DNA from 4 places in the Pseudomonas lurida genome. Region 1 is predicted to be linked to each of the others. Evidence: predicted binding sites of a transcription regulator. Region 1 holds the regulator's gene; each other region holds the start of a gene.

Region 1 (4,253 bases):
AACTCAAGACCCTGGGCCGGATCCTCAATGTGTCGGTGACCCATGTCGACCCGGGCCAGTCCCTGGCCAACGCCCTCGACCCACTGCTGCGCAAGCGCGTGGTGCTGATCGATACTGCGGGCCTGCAAGCCAGCGATCCGGCGTTGCGCATGCAACTGGAAAGCCTGGCTGGGCGTGGCATCCGGTCAAAGAATTACCTGGTGCTTGCAACCACCAGCCAGAAACAGGTTCTTACCGCTGCTTATCATAGTTACAAGCGTTGTGGCCTGGCCGGTTGCATCCTTACCAAGCTCGATGAAACCGCGAGCCTGGGCGAGGTGCTGAGCCTGGCTATCAGTCATGAATTACCGGTCGCCTACCTGACCGACGGCCCGCGGATCCCGGATGATCTGCATCTGCCGCGCCGTCATCAGTTGGTCAGCCGTGCAGTCAGTGTGCAAATGCAAGACGAGCCTAGCGAGGAAGCGATGGCCGATATGTTCGCCGACCTTTACCACAGCCCGGCAAAGCGGGTGGGTTGAGTCAGGATGAACACCGTGAAATGTATCTACATCGATGGTCTGCAAGCGATTCACGCGGCCAAGCCATGTAGCCTGCGTCTAAGCAAGACAAGGTAAAGAAATAAAATGGGCAGCATGCATCCCGTACAGGTGATCGCGGTGACCGGCGGCAAAGGTGGCGTCGGGAAAACTAACGTGTCAGTGAATTTGTCCCTGGCCCTGGCAGAGCTTGGCCGTCGCGTCATGCTGCTGGATGCTGACCTGGGGCTGGCGAACGTCGACGTTCTGCTGGGGCTGACGCCCAAACACACCCTTGCCGATGTGATCGAAGGCCGCTGTGAGCTGCGCGATGTGCTGCTGCAGGGCCCCGGTGGCATACGCATCGTGCCAGCGGCTTCCGGCACCCAGAGCATGGTGCACCTGAGCCCGGCGCAGCATGCCGGCCTGATCCAGGCATTCAGTGATATCGGTGACAACCTCGACGTGCTGGTGATCGACACCGCCGCCGGGATCGGCGAGTCCGTGGTCAGCTTCGTGCGCGCCGCGCAGGAAGTCTTGTTGGTGGTCTGTGATGAACCCACCTCGATCACCGACGCCTACGCCCTGATCAAACTGCTTAACCGTGACTACGGCATGAACCGCTTCCGCGTGCTGGCCAACATGGCCCAGAGCCCGCAGGAAGGACGCAACCTGTTCGCCAAGTTGACCAAGGTCACGGATCGGTTCCTCGATGTCGCCTTACAATACGTCGGCGCAGTTCCCTACGACGAGTGTGTGCGCAAGGCTGTGCAAAAGCAGCGTGCAGTCTACGAAGCGTTCCCTCGTTCCAAATGCGCATTGGCGTTCAAGGCTATTGCCCAGAAGGTCGATACCTGGCCGTTGCCCGCCAACCCTCGGGGGCATCTGGAGTTTTTCGTCGAGCGATTGGTGCATCAGACGAGCGCAGGACCGGTGCTATGACAGCCAGCGGCTACAACCTTTACAAGAAATCGGCACGTGACAGCCAGGGTGAATTGATCGAGCGCTATGCGCCCCTGGTCAAGCGCATCGCCTATCACTTGCTGGCACGCCTGCCCGCCAGCGTCCAGGTCGAAGACCTGATCCAGGCGGGCATGATCGGCCTGCTCGAAGTGTCGACCAAATACGACGCGAGCAAGGGCGCGAGTTTCGAAACGTATGCGGGTATCCGTATCCGTGGCGCGATGCTCGATGAAGTGCGTAAAGGTGACTGGGCGCCGCGTTCGGTACATCGCAATACACGCATGGTCAGTGACGCAATTCGCGCAATTGAAGCAAAAACCGGTCGCGACGCTAAAGATCACGAAGTTGCGGCCGAACTCCAATTGAGTCTCGACGATTACTACGGGATTTTGAACGATACCTTGGGCAGCCGCCTGTTCAGTTTCGACGACCTCTTGCAGGACGGCGAGCACGAAGGGCTGCACGAGGACGGCGCGAGTGCTCATATGGAGCCATCGCGTGACCTGGAAGATGAGCGTTTCCAGGGGGCGTTGGCGGATGCGATTGCCAATTTGCCGGAGCGTGAGCGACTGGTGTTGGCGCTGTACTACGACGAAGAGCTGAACCTCAAGGAAATCGGTGAGGTCCTGGGCGTCAGCGAGTCGCGGGTCAGCCAGTTGCACAGCCAGTGCGCAGCCCGCTTGCGGGGGCGTTTGGGAGAGTGGCGAGCGCGCTGACAGGCAGTGTGGGGACACTGCAGACGATACCGCGAGGGCGACCAGCCTTCGCGGTTTCGACCCGTGGTGCCCCCGGCAGTCCTTTTTGTGTAATGCCTGTTGATTGAAATGGCGCGTCCAGGTGCTGGGCGCGTTTAAGACTGCTTGGAGGTCGAATTGGACAAGAACATGAAAATCCTCATCGTTGATGACTTCTCAACGATGCGGCGGATCATAAAAAACCTGTTGCGTGACCTTGGGTTCACTAACACGGTCGAGGCGGATGACGGCATTACGGCGATTCCGATCCTCAACAGCGGGAGCATCGACTTTCTGGTAACAGACTGGAACATGCCGGGCATGACCGGTATCGACTTGCTGCGCCACGTGCGCGCTGACGAAAAGCTGCGCAGCCTGCCTGTGCTGATGGTAACCGCCGAAGCCAAGCGTGAGCAGATCATCGAAGCCGCCCAAGCCGGGGTTAACGGTTACGTGGTCAAGCCATTCACTGCATTGGCCTTGAAAGAGAAGATCGAAAAAATCTTCGAACGCATCCACGGCTAATGCCATCGCGGGGGAGCTATGGAGCATAAAGAAACGTCACAGGGAGACTTCGAGTCGACCCTGAAAAAGCATGCTCACCAATTGGTCGAAAGCCTTGAAAGAGGCCAGTTCGGCGACGCGGTGCAGTTAATCCATGAGCTCAACCAGACCCGTGACCGCGGCCTGTACCAGGAAGTGGGCAAGCTCACGCGCGAGCTGCACAGTGCAATCGTCAATTTCCAGATTGACCCGCACATGCCCCAGGCCGAAGAAATCTCCCAGATCACGGATGCCACCGAACGCCTGTCCTACGTGGTCAGGCTGACTGAGGCGGCGGCCAACCGCACCATGGACCTGGTGGAAAACGCCACGCCTCTGGTCAATGGCATGGCCACTGAAGCCCAGGCCCTCAGCGTTGACTGGGGCCGTTTCATGCGCCGTGAAGTGGGGGCTGAAGAGTTTCGTGAGCTGGCGCGCCGGGTCGAAGGGTTCTTGTCACGCAGTGAGCAGGAAAACCGCACGGTTTCCAGCAACCTCAACGACATTCTGCTCGCCCAGGATTACCAGGACCTCACCGGTCAGGTGATCAAGCGTGTGACCCAGTTGGTCACCGAAGTGGAAAGCAACTTGCTCAAATTGGTGCTTATGGCAGGCCAGGTTGACCGTTTTGCCGGCATTGAACATGACCGCGAAGCGATCCTCTCGGAAAAAGATCCACAAAAACATCTCGCCAAGGGTGAAGGTCCGCAGATTCATGCCGATAAACGTGAAGACGTTGTGTCAGGTCAGGATGACGTAGATGACCTGTTATCCAGTTTAGGCTTCTAAGGAGCACCCACATGAGCTTCGGCGCCGATGAAGAAATCCTTCAGGATTTCCTTGTAGAGGCCGGCGAAATTTTAGAGCAACTGTCCGAACAACTGGTCGAGCTGGAAAGCCGCCCGGATGATGCGAACCTGCTCAATGCAATTTTTCGCGGTTTTCACACTGTAAAAGGGGGCGCCGGCTTCCTCCAGCTCCATGAGCTGGTGGAGTGCTGCCACATCGCCGAGAACGTGTTCGACATCCTGCGCAAGGGTGAGCGGCACGTTGACTCGGAGTTGATGGACGTGATTCTCGAAGCACTGGACGCGGTCAACGGCATGTTCGGCGAAGTCCGCGAACGTGCCCCGATCACTGCGGCCACGCCGGAGCTGCTAGCCGCCCTGGCGCGCTACGCAGAGCCTGCCGACTTATCGGCTGCGCCGGTGGCTGAAGCTGCGCCGGAACCGGTGGCAGAGCCCGAAGCGGATGTGACGGACAGCGAGTTCGAACAACTGCTCAACTCGCTCAGTGCGGTGAAGGCCGAGGCTGAAGCACCCGCTGCGCCTGTTGCCGCACCGACCAGCGAAGACATTACCGACGCCGAGTTCGAGTCCCTGCTTGACCAGTTGCATGGCAAAGGCCAGTTCGCGGCTGACGCCGTGGCACCGGTCGCTGCGCCTGAGGCGCCTGCCGCCACTGGCAGTGCCAGCACCGATATCACCGACGATGA
Region 2 (4,253 bases), 1.6 Mb from region 1:
CATGGGGTGCTGTTCCTGGATGAATTACCGGAGTTTGACCGCAAGGTCTTGGAGGTACTGCGAGAACCCTTGGAGTCTGGGCAAATCGTGATTTCCCGCGCCCGTGACCGGGTGAGTTTCCCGGCACGCTTTCAACTGGTGGCCGCGATGAACCCCTGCCCCTGTGGCTATATGGGTGAACCGAGTGGGCGTTGTCGCTGTACGCCGGAGCAAATTCAACGCTATCGCAACAAGCTGTCCGGGCCGCTGATGGACCGGATCGACCTGCACCTGACCGTCGCTCGGGAAACCACTGCGCTGAATCCGGCCCAACAGGCTGGCGACAACACTGCAAAGGCTTCGGCTGACGTTGCCGAGGCGCGGGAGCGCCAGCTGCGGCGTCAGGGCTGTGCAAATGCCTTTCTCGATCTGCCTGGGCTACGCAAGCATTGCAAGCTGGCGAAGGTCGATGAAGGCTGGCTGGAGACTGCCTGCGAGCGCCTGACGCTGTCTTTGCGCGCGGCCCATCGCCTGCTCAAAGTGGCACGCACCTTGGCGGACTTGGAGCTTATGGACGACATCACGCGCGATCATCTGAAGGAGGCCCTGCAATATAGGCCGGCAGCGATCACTTAAGCCAGGCGCATAACCAAATGTGGGAGCTGGCTTGCTCGCGAATTCGACGGGGCAGCCAAGCCGGTGCTGACTGACACTCCGTATTCGCGAGCAAGCCCGCTCCCACTCTAGCCTGTGGTGACGACCAGATCAGGCTTCAACGAAAGCGGTCAACTTCATGGCGCAAGCTCGCTGCCAGCGTTTCCAGTTCCTTGGCAGTGATCGCCAGGTTCGACACCACCTCACGCTGCTCGCTGTTGGCCAGCGCGATGCTTTGCAGGTTGCTGCTGAGCAAGGTTGCGGTGCTGCTCTGCTCCTGGGTGGCCGTGGTGATCGCAGCAAATTGCTGGCCGGCCGAGCGGCTTTGCTCATCGATACGTGCCAGGGCAGAGGCCACATCGGCGTTGCGCGACAGACCTTCCTGCATCAACACGTTACCGTGCTCCATGGTGCTGATGGCGTTGCCGGTTTCCTGTTGGATACTCTGGATCATCCCGGAGATTTCGTCGGTGGCCTGGCGAGTGCGCGATGCCAGGTTGCGCACTTCGTCGGCAACCACGGCGAAACCACGGCCCTGCTCACCGGCCCGTGCCGCTTCAATGGCGGCATTGAGCGCCAGCAGGTTGGTCTGTTCGGCGATCGACGTGATCACGCCGACGATCCCGCCGATTTCCTGGGAGCGTTGGCCAAGGGTGTTGATCACCGTGGCGGTGCTGTTCAGCGCCGTGGCAATGTGTTCCAGGGAGGACGACGCTTCTTGCATGGAGGTACGCCCGATGCGGGTTTGCTGGGCGTTTTCCTGGGCCAGGCGTTCGGTGTTGCCCATGTTGTCGGCGATGTTCAGCGAGGTGGCGCTGAACTCTTCGACCGCGCCAGCCATGCTGGTAATCTCGCCGGACTGCTGCTCCATGCCTTCATAGGCCCCACCGGACAAACCAGACAACGCCTGGGCGCGGCTGTTGACCTCTTCGGCGGCGCTACGGATATGCGAGACCATGGTCGACAGCGCTTCACCCATCTGGTTGAAGCTGCGCGCCAACTGGCCGATTTCGTCATGGCTGGACACATTCAGGCGTGCGCTCAAGTCGCCGGCGCCCAGGGCTTCGGCCTGACGCACCAGGTCACTCAGGGGCTGCAACTTGCTGCGCAGTAGCCACACCGCCGCGCCCACCGCGAACAGCATCGCCAGCACACTGCCAATTACCAGGCGAATACCCACGGCCCAGGTGACTTCGCGGATTTCCGCCTTCGGCAGGCTGGCCACGACGGACCACGGTCCGCCTTCAAAAGGCACCGAGACGCTGTAGAAGTCTTCGTTCTTGTCACTCCAGAAGCGGCCCTTACCCGGGGTTTTCGTCAGGTCGAGCATCACCGCAATCGCCTGATCCAGCGCTTGTACACCGGCCGGCGGCACCAGCCAGCGTTTCTGCTCATCCAGCAAGGCCAGGGAACCGGTCTTGCCGATACGGAAGCGCTTGAGGTTTTCGAACTGGGCGTTCTGGGCATCGGTGTAGTCGAAGCCGACAAACAGCACCGCAATCACTTTGCCGGCCGCATCACGCACCGGGGTGTACTGGGTCATGTAGGACCGTTCGAACAGCACCGCACGGCCGACGTAACTCTGTCCGGCGAGCAGGCGTTGATACGCCGGATGCTGGTGATCCAGGGCGGTACCGATGGCGCGGTTGCCGTCCTGCTTGGTCAGCGATGTACTGATGCGGATGAAGTCTTCACCGCTGCGCACGAACACCGTGGCCACGCCGCCGGAGGTGTCCTTGAACTCATCGACCTCACTGAAATCGTTGTTCAACACGTCGCTGCCCAGGAACAGGCTGGGTGTCTGCACACCGGCCACGGTCACAGGCTGGTCAGCACGCATGCTCAAGCCGGCGCCGAAGCGCTTTTCAAACAACCCGCTCAAACGCTGGGTACTTTCGCGCAAGGTGCCGTGGAAGGTGTTGAGCTGGTCGGCGAGCAAACGCGCCTCGCTGGCCAGGTGTTCCTCTCGGGTGTCGAGGTTGGCGGAGTCGAGCGAACGCAAGGCAAACACGGTACTGCCGCTGATGACGACAGCCAGAATCACCGCTAGTGCGAGGCCTAGTTGTGAGGCTATCCGGGCGCGAGGTTGAGACATGAAGGCTCCTGGCCGAGGCCAGGATCATCCTGATCTCATAGCGCTGCTCGGCAAATTATCTAGTGGGAAACGTTGGTGCACGATGGTTCCAACACTCCTACTTCGGCTGGACGAGGCAATACTTGAGCGAATCACAGGGGTATCACGCAAACGATTGCATGACCCGTTTGCCGTCGCTCAATCAAGGCGTTCGACACGGGGCAATTCCATGGCCTTGACTTCCGCCTGCAGAAACTCCGCCAAACGCCGCAAACGCTCGCCGCCAGGACGGGTTTTTGGCCACACCAAGTAGTAATTTTCGCCACTGGCTACGGCGGTTGGCCAAGGCAGGCTCAGCCGTCCCTGGGCGACGTCTTCGGCCACCATCAGCAAGTCGCCCATGGACACGCCATAGCCCCGCGCGGCGGCGATCATGCCCAATTCGAGGGTGTCGAATACCTGCCCGCCCTTGAGCGACACCTGGGTAGACAGCCCCATGCGATCCAGCCAATTGCGCCAATCGCGGCGGTCGGGCGTGGGGTGCAGCAATTCGGCGGTGGCCAGGCGTGTGGCATCCCAGGGCCCATCCGCCAACAGGTTGGGGGCGCCAACCGGAATCAGAAATTCCGGGAATAGATAACTGGCCTCCCAGTCCGCCGGAAAGTGCCCAAAACTCAGCAGCACCGCACAGTCGAACGGCTCCTGGTTGAAGTCCACCTCGTCCACGTTCATCCAGGCGCTGGTCAGTTGCACTTCATTGCCCGGCTGTAACGCCCGAAAACGACTGAGCCGCGCCAGCAGCCAACGCATGGTCAGTGTCGACGGCGCCTTCATGCGCAGGATGTCATCTTCGGCATTCAGGGTATGGCAGGCCCGCTCCAGGGCGGCGAAACCTTCGCGCACACCGGGCAACAGCAGGCGTGCAGCTTCGGTGAGCTGCAGGGTGCGGCCGCTGCGCTGGAACAGGCGACAGGCGAAATGCTCCTCCAATGTGCGGATATGTCGGCTCACCGCACTTTGAGTAATGGACAACTCCTCCGCCGCGCGGGTGAAGGAGTTGTGCCGGGATGCCGCCTCAAACGCACGGAGGGCATACAGCGGAGGAAGACGACGCGACATCTGGGAAGACTCCTACAGGCAATGCGGTAACGTACCAGATTCATTCAGCATGAGTTTTACTCATGCGAGCAATCGCTTTTATCCCTTTGTGCATTGGGCTGGGAGCGCTGAGAATCAACCCTTGCGCAACCTTCTGACTTTTCGAGTGTGATGATCATGCAGCATCCGGCACGTACCGAACTCTGGGCCATTCTGCGGCTGTCGGGGCCGTTGATTGCCTCACAGTTGGCGCACATGCTGATGGTGCTGACCGACACCCTGATGATGGCCCGCCTTAGCCCCGAAGCCTTGGCCGGTGGTGGCTTGGGCGCGGCGAGCTATTCGTTCGTGTCGATTTTCTGCATTGGCGTAATTGCTGCCGTGGGCACCCTTGTGGCCATCCGTCACGGCGCGGGCGATATCGAAGGCGCCACCCGCCTGACCCAGG
Region 3 (4,253 bases), 3.9 Mb from region 1:
TCGGCGTAGCGGGCGGCACTGGTGAGGTCCACCAAAATCAGGTGGTCGGCATCAAGGCGGCCGACCAGGTCGCTGGATTCGATCACCAGCGGCAAGCCAGAGAAGTCAGGCATGTGAGGTCTCCTGGGCACAAATGTTGGTGATAAAAGAGGGCGATTGTAGCGCAAGCATCAGGCGCTGCGGTTGGTAAAGCTGTGCAGGGCTTTCTCGATGCATTGGGCCGTTTTGCCGAAGGCTTGCACGGTCGTTTCCGAGAACGGCCCGCCGCCCTGGTCCGCCACCATCAGCATCACCACCTTGCCATTGCAACTCAGGGAACGCAGTAGCAAGTGTTCGCCGGTGAACAGGCGGCGCAGGACCGGTGGCAGCAGCGCCGAGAACTGGGCGTGGTTGTCCGGCGTAAGGCGCACCTGGGCCGACTTCTCCAGCAGGCGCTGCAGCAATGTGCTGTTGACCACGTCCAGGCTCAGGTTGGCGGCGTCCTTCGGCAGGCCATCGACCTGGTGCACTCGCAAGGTGCTCAGCGCCCGATCGGCCATCAACAGCATGACCCGCTGCATGCCGCTGGCGACCAAGGCCTCCTTGGCGCAGGTGGTCAGGTGCATGGCGTTGGCAAAGCGGCTCGGCTCCACCAGCAGTTCGGTGCAGCGCTTGCGCCACACGGCCAGGGCCTCGGCGGTAGGCGGCGGCGCTGGCAGCAGGCCGCGATGAATTTTTTGTACGTGCCACGGCCAGATCAGCGACAGCGCCGGGTGCCAGAGGTCCGGCATCAGGGTGGTGCGGGCGCTGGTGACGGCTTGCTGGTGGGCCTGTTGCTGCACCTCGCCCAGAGGCTGTTGCAGGTACAGCGCCGTGAGGCGCTGCCAGCGTTCGGTGTGCGGGCAGGTCCAGGACTCCTGGGCCGACATCGCCAGGCCGTTGGCCAGCAATACGGTATTGGCTGGCTGGTTGAGCCAGCGGCGCAGGTTGGGTTCGGCGTCGAGCAATTGCTGGTGACGCAGTGGGTCGTCTTCGCGGCCGATATGCAGAGCCTTGACCAGCAGGCGCTGCTCGCTCAGCAGCAGCTTGTAGCCCTGGGATACCCAGATCGGCAGGTGCCAGGCCTCGGTCAGGCCAACGCAGAGGTCCAGCAGGCGTATGCCGAACAGTTCCTGTTCGACCTCGCGGGCTGATTGACCTTTGTGGATAACCCGCAGCTCCCATTCTTCCAGGAGCTTGGGGTAGGCAACCGCCATCGGCCACAGCGGCGACAGAAACAGCAGGCTGCCCCAGTGGATGTCCTGCCACAGGCGCGCCAGGCGGCTGCCGAACAAACCGTTGGCTTGCTGCGAAGCGTGCTGGCTGACGAGCAACAGTTGGCGCAACGCCACCGGTATTTCATTGGCCGGCACCGAAGGCAGGCGCGCCAGCAGTTCCTCGGCGCGCTTGAGGCCCAGGCGGTTGAGCGCCACTTCGAGGTTTTCCGCCGGTTCTGCCAGGCTGCCATGGGTGTGGCTGTTGGCCTCACGCATGACACTGAGCACGAGGGCCGGGCTGTTTTGCATCAGCTCGGCAATATCTCGCAACGAACTGCGGTTATCGCGGATGCCTTTGCACACACGGTCGTGGCTGGCCTGGGGGACAGGCAGCAGTACATCGTCCAGGCGCTTGATCCAAGCGGCGAGAGAGTTGGGTTTTGCAGTTGGGACTGTCGTTTCATTAGCCATGATTGGGGCGCGATCATCACTTGCGGTCTACACGCCCGGAGCGGGCCGAACTGGCTTTTCGCCTTAACGGCCTATAGTCTGGCGCAGTTTTGCCGATAAGTAGAACAAGAGTTTTCTGCTACACCCAATATGTCCATGAACCCGACGGCGCAAGTACTCATCTCCTATGGCTAAAATTATCGGCATCATCGTCGTCTTCGCAAGCGTGCTCGGCGGGTACGTCCTGTCCCATGGTAAAATCGCTGCGCTGATCCAGCCTTTCGAGGTGATGATTATCGGCGGTGCGGCACTGGGTGCATTCCTGCAAGCGAACCCCGGCTACATGACCATGCACGTGATCAAGAAGTCGTTGAGCATGTTCGGTTCGCGCTTCACCCACACCTTCTACCTGGAGGTGCTGGGCCTGGTCTACGAGATCCTCAACAAGAGCCGCCGCGAAGGCATGATGGCCATCGAGGCCGACATCGAAGACGCTGCGGCCAGCCCGATTTTCGCCAAGTACCCGGCCGTGCTCAAAGATGAGCGCATGACCGCCTATATCTGTGACTACCTGCGCATCATGTCCTCCGGCAACATGGCCCCCCACGAGCTGGAAGGCCTGTTCGACATGGAGTTGTTCAGCCTCAAAGAAGAGCTGGAGCACCCGTCCCACGCCGTGACCGGCATCGCTGACGGTATGCCGGGTTTCGGTATCGTCGCGGCGGTACTGGGTATCGTGGTGACCATGGCGTCCCTGGGTGAGGGCGACCAGGCCGCGATCGGTATGCACGTTGGCGCGGCACTGGTGGGTACTTTCTTCGGTATTCTCGCGGCCTATGGTTTCTTTGGCCCGCTGGCCACCTCCCTGGCCCATGACGCCAAGGAAGAAATCAACCTGTACGAGTCGATCAAGGCCAGTCTGGTAGCCTCCGCTTCCGGCATGCCGCCGTCGCTGGCGGTGGAATTCGGTCGCAAAGTGCTGTACCCCAAGCACCGCCCTAGCTTCGCCGAGCTGGAACAAGCGGTCCGTGGTCGCTAAGCCATGGAAAACAACCAGCCGATAATCATCAAGCGCGTCAAGCGCTTCGCTGCGGGGCACCATGGTGGCGCCTGGAAAATCGCCTTCGCTGACTTTGCGACGGCGATGATGGCGTTCTTCCTGGTGCTGTGGCTGATGTCCACCGCCACGCCCGAACAGAAGATCGCCATCGCCGGCTACTTCAAAGACCCGATTGGCTTTTCGGAGAGCGGTACGCCTTTTGTGATCGACCTGGGTGGCTCGCCGCAATTGGCGCCTGAGCGCACCATCAACCCGGAAGTCAAAACCGAGGCGCCCCAGGAGAAAATCCCGATCGAGCGCGATACCGTCGAGGCTATGGCCGACCAGGTCGAGCAGGAGCGCCTGGAACTGTTGCTGCAGGAGTTGCAGACCAAGGTCGAGGAAAACCCGCAGCTGTTGAAGTTCAAGGACCAGATTTCGTTCGAGATTACCCCGGACGGCTTGCGCATCCAGATCACTGACGCGGCCAACCGGCCGATGTTCGACTCCGGCAGTGCGCGCCTCAAGCCCTACTTCGAAGACATCCTGCTGGCCATGGCCGACACCATCAAGGCGGTGCCGAACAAGATCAGCATCAGCGGCCACACCGATGCCAAGCCGTATGCGGGGCAGGGCGACTTCGGCAACTGGGAGCTCTCGGCCAACCGTGCCAACGCGGCACGTCGTGCGCTGGTGGCCGGCAGCTACCCGGACCCGCAAGTGGCGCGCGTGGTGGGGTTTGCGTCGTCGCAGCTGTTTGACCACAAGGATCCGTTCAACCCGATCAACCGCCGCATCGATATCGTGGTGCTGACCAAAAAGGCCCAGCGTGCGATCGAAGGTGACCAGCCGCCTGCGCCGCAGCCCACTCCGGGGGCAGGCGCGCCGGGTGAAGTACCGGCCGATCCGAACGCTATCCCGCCAGGACAGGAACCGTTGCCGGCGCATGAACTGCGCCAGAAGCTGAACCTGTTTGATGACGGTGGGGTGAAGGATCCTACGGTGCCTGGTACAGGTTCGTAGGCACCCAGGGACTTCGTGGTGAGTGGGTTTGCCCACTCACCACACTATTGTCTACGCGACTCAATAACTGCTTTCGGGCAAGCTCGCGATAATCGACCGATAGCTGTTCATCCGCTGCTGCTGCACGCGGCCGTCTTCCAGCGCCTTGAGTAATGCACAGCCCGGCTCGCGGTCGTGTTTGCAGTCGCGGAAGCGGCAGGTGCCGATCAGGTCGTTGAATTCGATAAAGCCCGCTTCCACATCGCTGCGGCTGACGTGACCGAGGCCGAATTCGCGAATGCCTGGGGAGTCGATCAACTCACCGCCACCTGGGAAGTGGAACAGTCGCGCGGTGGTGGTGGTGTGGGTACCCTGGCCGGACAGCTCCGACAGCGGGCCCACGCGAGTGTCGACTTCCGGCAACAGGCTGTTGACCAGCGACGATTTACCCACGCCCGACTGGCCGACGAACACACTGATGCGCCCGTCCAACTGCTGTTGCAGCTGTTCCATGCCATTGCCGTGAT
Region 4 (4,253 bases), 2.2 Mb from region 1:
TCAACCCCTGCTGCTGATTCGCCAGGCTGTTCAATGCCTGGCTCACGCGCGCCGACTCATTCGCCTGTTCCGACAGCGACTCAGTCACATCGCGGATCGTCGCGACGTTGCTGTTGATCTCCTCGGCCACCGCGCTTTGCTCTTCGGCGGCACTGGCGATTTGCAGGTTCATGTCGCTGATCACTGTGACGGCATCGCCAATCTGGCGCAGGGCGGTCACGGCCTGTCCGACTTGTTCGACGCTGCCCTGGGCCTGGCGATAACTATTGCCCATCGAGCCGACGACCTCTTCGGTGCCGTTTTGCAATTGCTCGATCACCAAGCGGGTTTCTTCCACCGATTCCTGGGTACGCCGCGCCAGATTGCGCACTTCATCGGCCACCACCGCAAAGCCACGGCCGGCCTCACCAGCGCGGGCGGCCTCGATGGCAGCGTTAAGCGCCAGCAGGTTGGTCTGCTCGGCGATGCCGCGAATCACTTCCAGCACCGAACCGATTTTCTCGCTGTTGGCGGCCAGGCCTTCGACTTGGGCCATGGCTGTGCTCATATCTGCCGCCAACTCCCCGATGTTGCGGGTGGTGCGATCGATCACCGTGAGGCCGTCGCGGGTGGCCTGGTCGGCATCGCGTGCCGCTTGCGCAGCCTGTGCGGCACTGCGCGCGACGTCCTGTGCGGTGGCGCTCATTTCATGGGAGGCGGTGGCCACCTGATCGACCTGGCGGTACTGCTGCTCCATGCCAGCGCTGGTTTCAGTTGCAATGGCGGCGGACTGGTCGGCGGTGCCACGGGCGTCCTGCACCGAGCGTTTCACCTCGGCGATGATCGGTTGCAGCTTGTCGAGGAAGCGGTTGAACCAGCCGGCCAATTGGCCCAATTCGTCCTGTTTGTCGTAGGCCAGGCGGCGGGTCAGGTCGCCTTCGCCGCTGGCAATGTCTTCGAGCATGTGCGCCACGCCGAGGATCGGCCGTGTCACGCTGCGTGCCATCAACCAGACCAGAATCAAGCCGACCACGGCGGCAATCAAGCCCAGGCCCAGTTCCAGCAGGGTGCCGTTGGCATTGTCGGTATCCAGTTGCGCCTTCAGTGCTTCGGCGGGGGCGATCAGGACTTTCTCTGGCACATCCAGCAACACGCCCCACGGCTTGCCGCCCGGGATCGGTGTGAATGGCGCCAGTACCTTGAGCTGATGGTCGGTACGCAGGCTGCGAATCTGGGTACTGCCGGCCAGGGCGCTGATCACCTGTGCGCCGTTGGCGGTGTCGACTTGGTCCAGGCGCTGGCTGAGCTTGCTGGCGTCCGCGCTGTAGCCGGCGAGCAAACCCGTGGGGCTGAGGATGCTGACCTGGGTCTGGCCGTCGTACAGTTTTTGGCTAGCCTGTTGGCTCACCGCCTGCAGGCTGTTGAGGTTGATGTCCACCGACAGCGAGGCGATGACTTTGCCATTGACCATCAGCGGGAAGACGATGCTGGTCATCAGCACGTTTTGCCCGTCGATCTTGTAAAAGTACGGTTCGATCACACATGGCTTGAGCGTGCTGCGTGGGCAGGTGAACCACGCGTTGGCCTTTTCACCGCTGGGGCTGATGCTGGTATCGGACATGTCGCTTTCTGGCAATGCCATCGAGGTCAGCGTGCCCGGTGTCGGTTGCGACCAGTACAGGGCGAAGCGGCCTTTGTCGTTACTGCCCAGCTCCGCCTGGCCTGTGAACAGTTCATCCTTGCCATCCAGGGCATTGGCTTCGAACACCAGGGACAGACCGAGCAAATCCGGGTTGGCCTGCAGCGCGGCCTTGACCTGGCGGGTCAGGTCTTCACGGGTGTCGAAGGCGTCGAGAAAGCGCTTCTCGGCTTGCTCGCGCAGGAACAGCACTTGGCGGGAGAAACCATGGCCGTACTGGTAGGCGTCCATGAACTGTTGACGAATGCCCAGTGCCTGCACTTCACCCTGGGCCTCGATGCGCGCCTGGGCGGCTTCATCCAGCATCTGCATGCTGGAAGCCTTGACCTGCTGCGAGCTCTGCTCCATGCGATACAGCGACAGACCCACCAGCAGGGTCACGATTCCCAGCAGGCACAGGCCGGCGAGCAGGGTGATTTTCCATTGAATGGAGAGCTGCCTAAGCGACATCGGTACATCCTTACCTGAAAACACATAGAGCCAAGGTATCGGCCGTTGCCGATCTTTCTTTATTCAAACGATCAATTTAAACCTGCTTTTTTGGTGAGCGAGCACACTCGCTGACCACGGGTTTTTTGACATGAGCGCCCACCTGCTGCAAAGTGCGCGCCCTCTAATAAGACCTCCTTCAAGCCTGCACGCTGGCTGCCACCCGATGGCTGCCTGGGCGCGGGCATGCCTGTTTTTTATGTTTCTGCTTGAGGTAACCATGATTAACGCAGTCATTGCCGCGGTCGGCACCATGCTGGTGCTCAGCCTGTCCCGCGTGCATGTGGTCATCGCCATCATCGTCGGGGCCCTGGTGGGCGGCCTTACCGGCGGCCTGGGTATCGACGCCACGCTCAAGGCTTTCAATGGCGGTTTGGGAGGGGGGGCTACTGTGGCGCTGTCCTACGCCTTGCTCGGTGCTTTCGCCGTGGCGATTGCCAAATCCGGCCTGGCTCACGCCCTGGCCGACAAGGCGCTACTGCTGGTAGACCGCCAGGAAGCCACCGGCGGCAGCCATGTCAAATGGCTGCTGATCGGCCTGCTGTGGGTGGTGGCGATTGCTTCGCAGAACATCCTGCCGATCCATATCGCGTTCATTCCGTTGCTGGTGCCGCCGCTGCTCTACGTGCTGACCAAGCTGCAGCTGGACCGTCGCCTGATCGCCTGCGTGATGACCTTCGGCTTGATCACGCCCTATATGTTCCTGCCGGTGGGCTTCGGCAATATCTTCCTCAACCAGATCCTGCTGGCCAACGTGGCCAAGAGCGGTGTGGACGTCAGCCAGGTCAACGTCACCCACGCCATGAGCCTGCCGGCGTTGGGCATGGTGGTGGGCCTGCTGGTGGCGGTGTTTGTCAGCTACCGCAAGAAACGCGTGTACGACCTGGAGAAAATCGAACGGGTCGAACAGGTGGCGGTGCAGTACAACCCACTGACCCTGCTGGTGGCCGGCCTGGCGATTGCCTCGGCGTTCATCATCCAGCTGTGGCTGGACTCGATGATCATTGGCGCCCTGGCCGGGTTCCTGATTTTCTCGGTGTCGGGCATCGTGCGCTGGCGCGACACTGACGACCTGTTCACCGAAGGCATGAAGATGATGGCCATGATCGGCTTCATCATGATCGCCTCCTCGGGCTTCGCCGAAGTGCTCAAGGCCACCGGCGATGTGCGCTCGCTGGTGGAAACCTCGGCGGCCTTCATCGGCCATAGCCGTGGGGTAGGGGCGTTGCTGATGTTGCTGGTCGGTTTGCTGGTGACCATGGGCATCGGTTCGTCGTTTTCCACGGTGCCGATCCTGGCCGCGATCTTTGTGCCGCTGTGTGTGCAACTGGGCTTCAGCCCGCTGGCGATCGTGTGCATTGTCGGCACGGCCGGTGCCTTGGGTGACGCCGGTTCGCCCGCCTCGGACTCAACCCTCGGCCCCACCTCGGGCCTGAATATCGACGGCCAGCACCACCACATTTGGGACACGGTGGTGCCAACCTTCCTGCACTACAACCTTCCACTGCTGGCTTTCGGCTGGCTGGCAGCCATGACCCTCTGACACCTCCCCAGCTGTAGGCGTTGACGTCCCCGGCGCCTACAGATCCCGGGCAAATGGCCGATAACCTCTCAAGTCGCCACTAATAAGAGAGAGAAAAGCCATGCGTCTGAGCCTCAAGGCCAAAGTCCTGTCCCTCGCCGTAGTGCCGGTGCTGCTGTTTGCCGTGGTCATCAGCCTGACCACCGTCTGGATCCTGCAGGGTCAGGCGCGCAACGAAGTCGACGAAACCCGCCAGCGCCTGCTCAATGACGCCAAGGCCACCCTGCAAAGTTATGTCGAGGTGGCCATGACCACCATCAAGCCACTCTACGATGCGGCAGCCCCCGGTGATACCGCTGCGCGCGCCCAGGTCGTCAAGCTGCTCTCCAACACCGGCTACGGCAAGGACGGCTACTTCTTCGGCTACGACTCCGAGACCATCCGCCTGTTCAAGGGCAACAGCCCCGACGGTGTGGGCAAGAGCTTCAAGGACAACCGCGACCCCAACGGCGTGTACGTCAACCGTGACCTGGTCAAGGTCGGCAAGGACGGCACCCACTACCT

Evidence for each region. Region 1 encodes FliA, which starts transcription of late flagellar genes. Its sites were predicted from a motif close to CTAAAGTTTNNNNNNNNNNNGCCGNTAA; they were not measured.
Region 2: the regulator FliA is predicted to act here: its motif matches at 2,828-2,855, upstream of ATH90_RS27845 (methyl-accepting chemotaxis protein).
Region 3: the regulator FliA is predicted to act here: its motif matches at 1,778-1,805, upstream of motA (flagellar motor stator protein MotA).
Region 4: the regulator FliA is predicted to act here: its motif matches at 2,164-2,191, upstream of ATH90_RS10425 (methyl-accepting chemotaxis protein).

Annotation. Positions count from the first base shown of each region.
Region 1 is NZ_PDJB01000001.1:4,492,636-4,496,888, reverse strand. Features, by position in the region: gene flhF (flagellar biosynthesis GTPase FlhF) at 1-521, shown strand, start outside; gene fleN (flagellar synthesis regulator FleN) at 627-1,460, shown strand; gene fliA (RNA polymerase sigma factor FliA) at 1,457-2,197, shown strand; gene ATH90_RS20270 (chemotaxis response regulator CheY) at 2,366-2,740, shown strand; gene ATH90_RS20265 (protein phosphatase CheZ) at 2,759-3,547, shown strand; gene ATH90_RS20260 (chemotaxis protein CheA) at 3,559-4,253, shown strand, end outside.
Region 2 is NZ_PDJB01000001.1:6,075,964-6,080,216, forward strand. Features, by position in the region: gene ATH90_RS27840 (YifB family Mg chelatase-like AAA ATPase) at 1-615, shown strand, start outside; gene ATH90_RS27845 (methyl-accepting chemotaxis protein) at 752-2,728, opposite strand; gene ATH90_RS27850 (LysR substrate-binding domain-containing protein) at 2,906-3,826, opposite strand; gene ATH90_RS27855 (NorM family multidrug efflux MATE transporter) at 3,977-4,253, shown strand, end outside.
Region 3 is NZ_PDJB01000001.1:605,826-610,078, forward strand. Features, by position in the region: gene ATH90_RS02645 (rhodanese-like domain-containing protein) at 1-113, opposite strand, end outside; gene ATH90_RS02650 (HDOD domain-containing protein) at 171-1,706, opposite strand; gene motA (flagellar motor stator protein MotA) at 1,873-2,724, shown strand; gene motB (flagellar motor protein MotB) at 2,728-3,747, shown strand; gene rsgA (small ribosomal subunit biogenesis GTPase RsgA) at 3,808-4,253, opposite strand, start outside.
Region 4 is NZ_PDJB01000001.1:2,263,479-2,267,731, forward strand. Features, by position in the region: gene ATH90_RS10425 (methyl-accepting chemotaxis protein) at 1-2,128, opposite strand, end outside; gene ATH90_RS10430 (Na+/H+ antiporter family protein) at 2,391-3,710, shown strand; partial or broken gene ATH90_RS29900 (cache domain-containing protein) at 3,811-4,253, shown strand, end outside.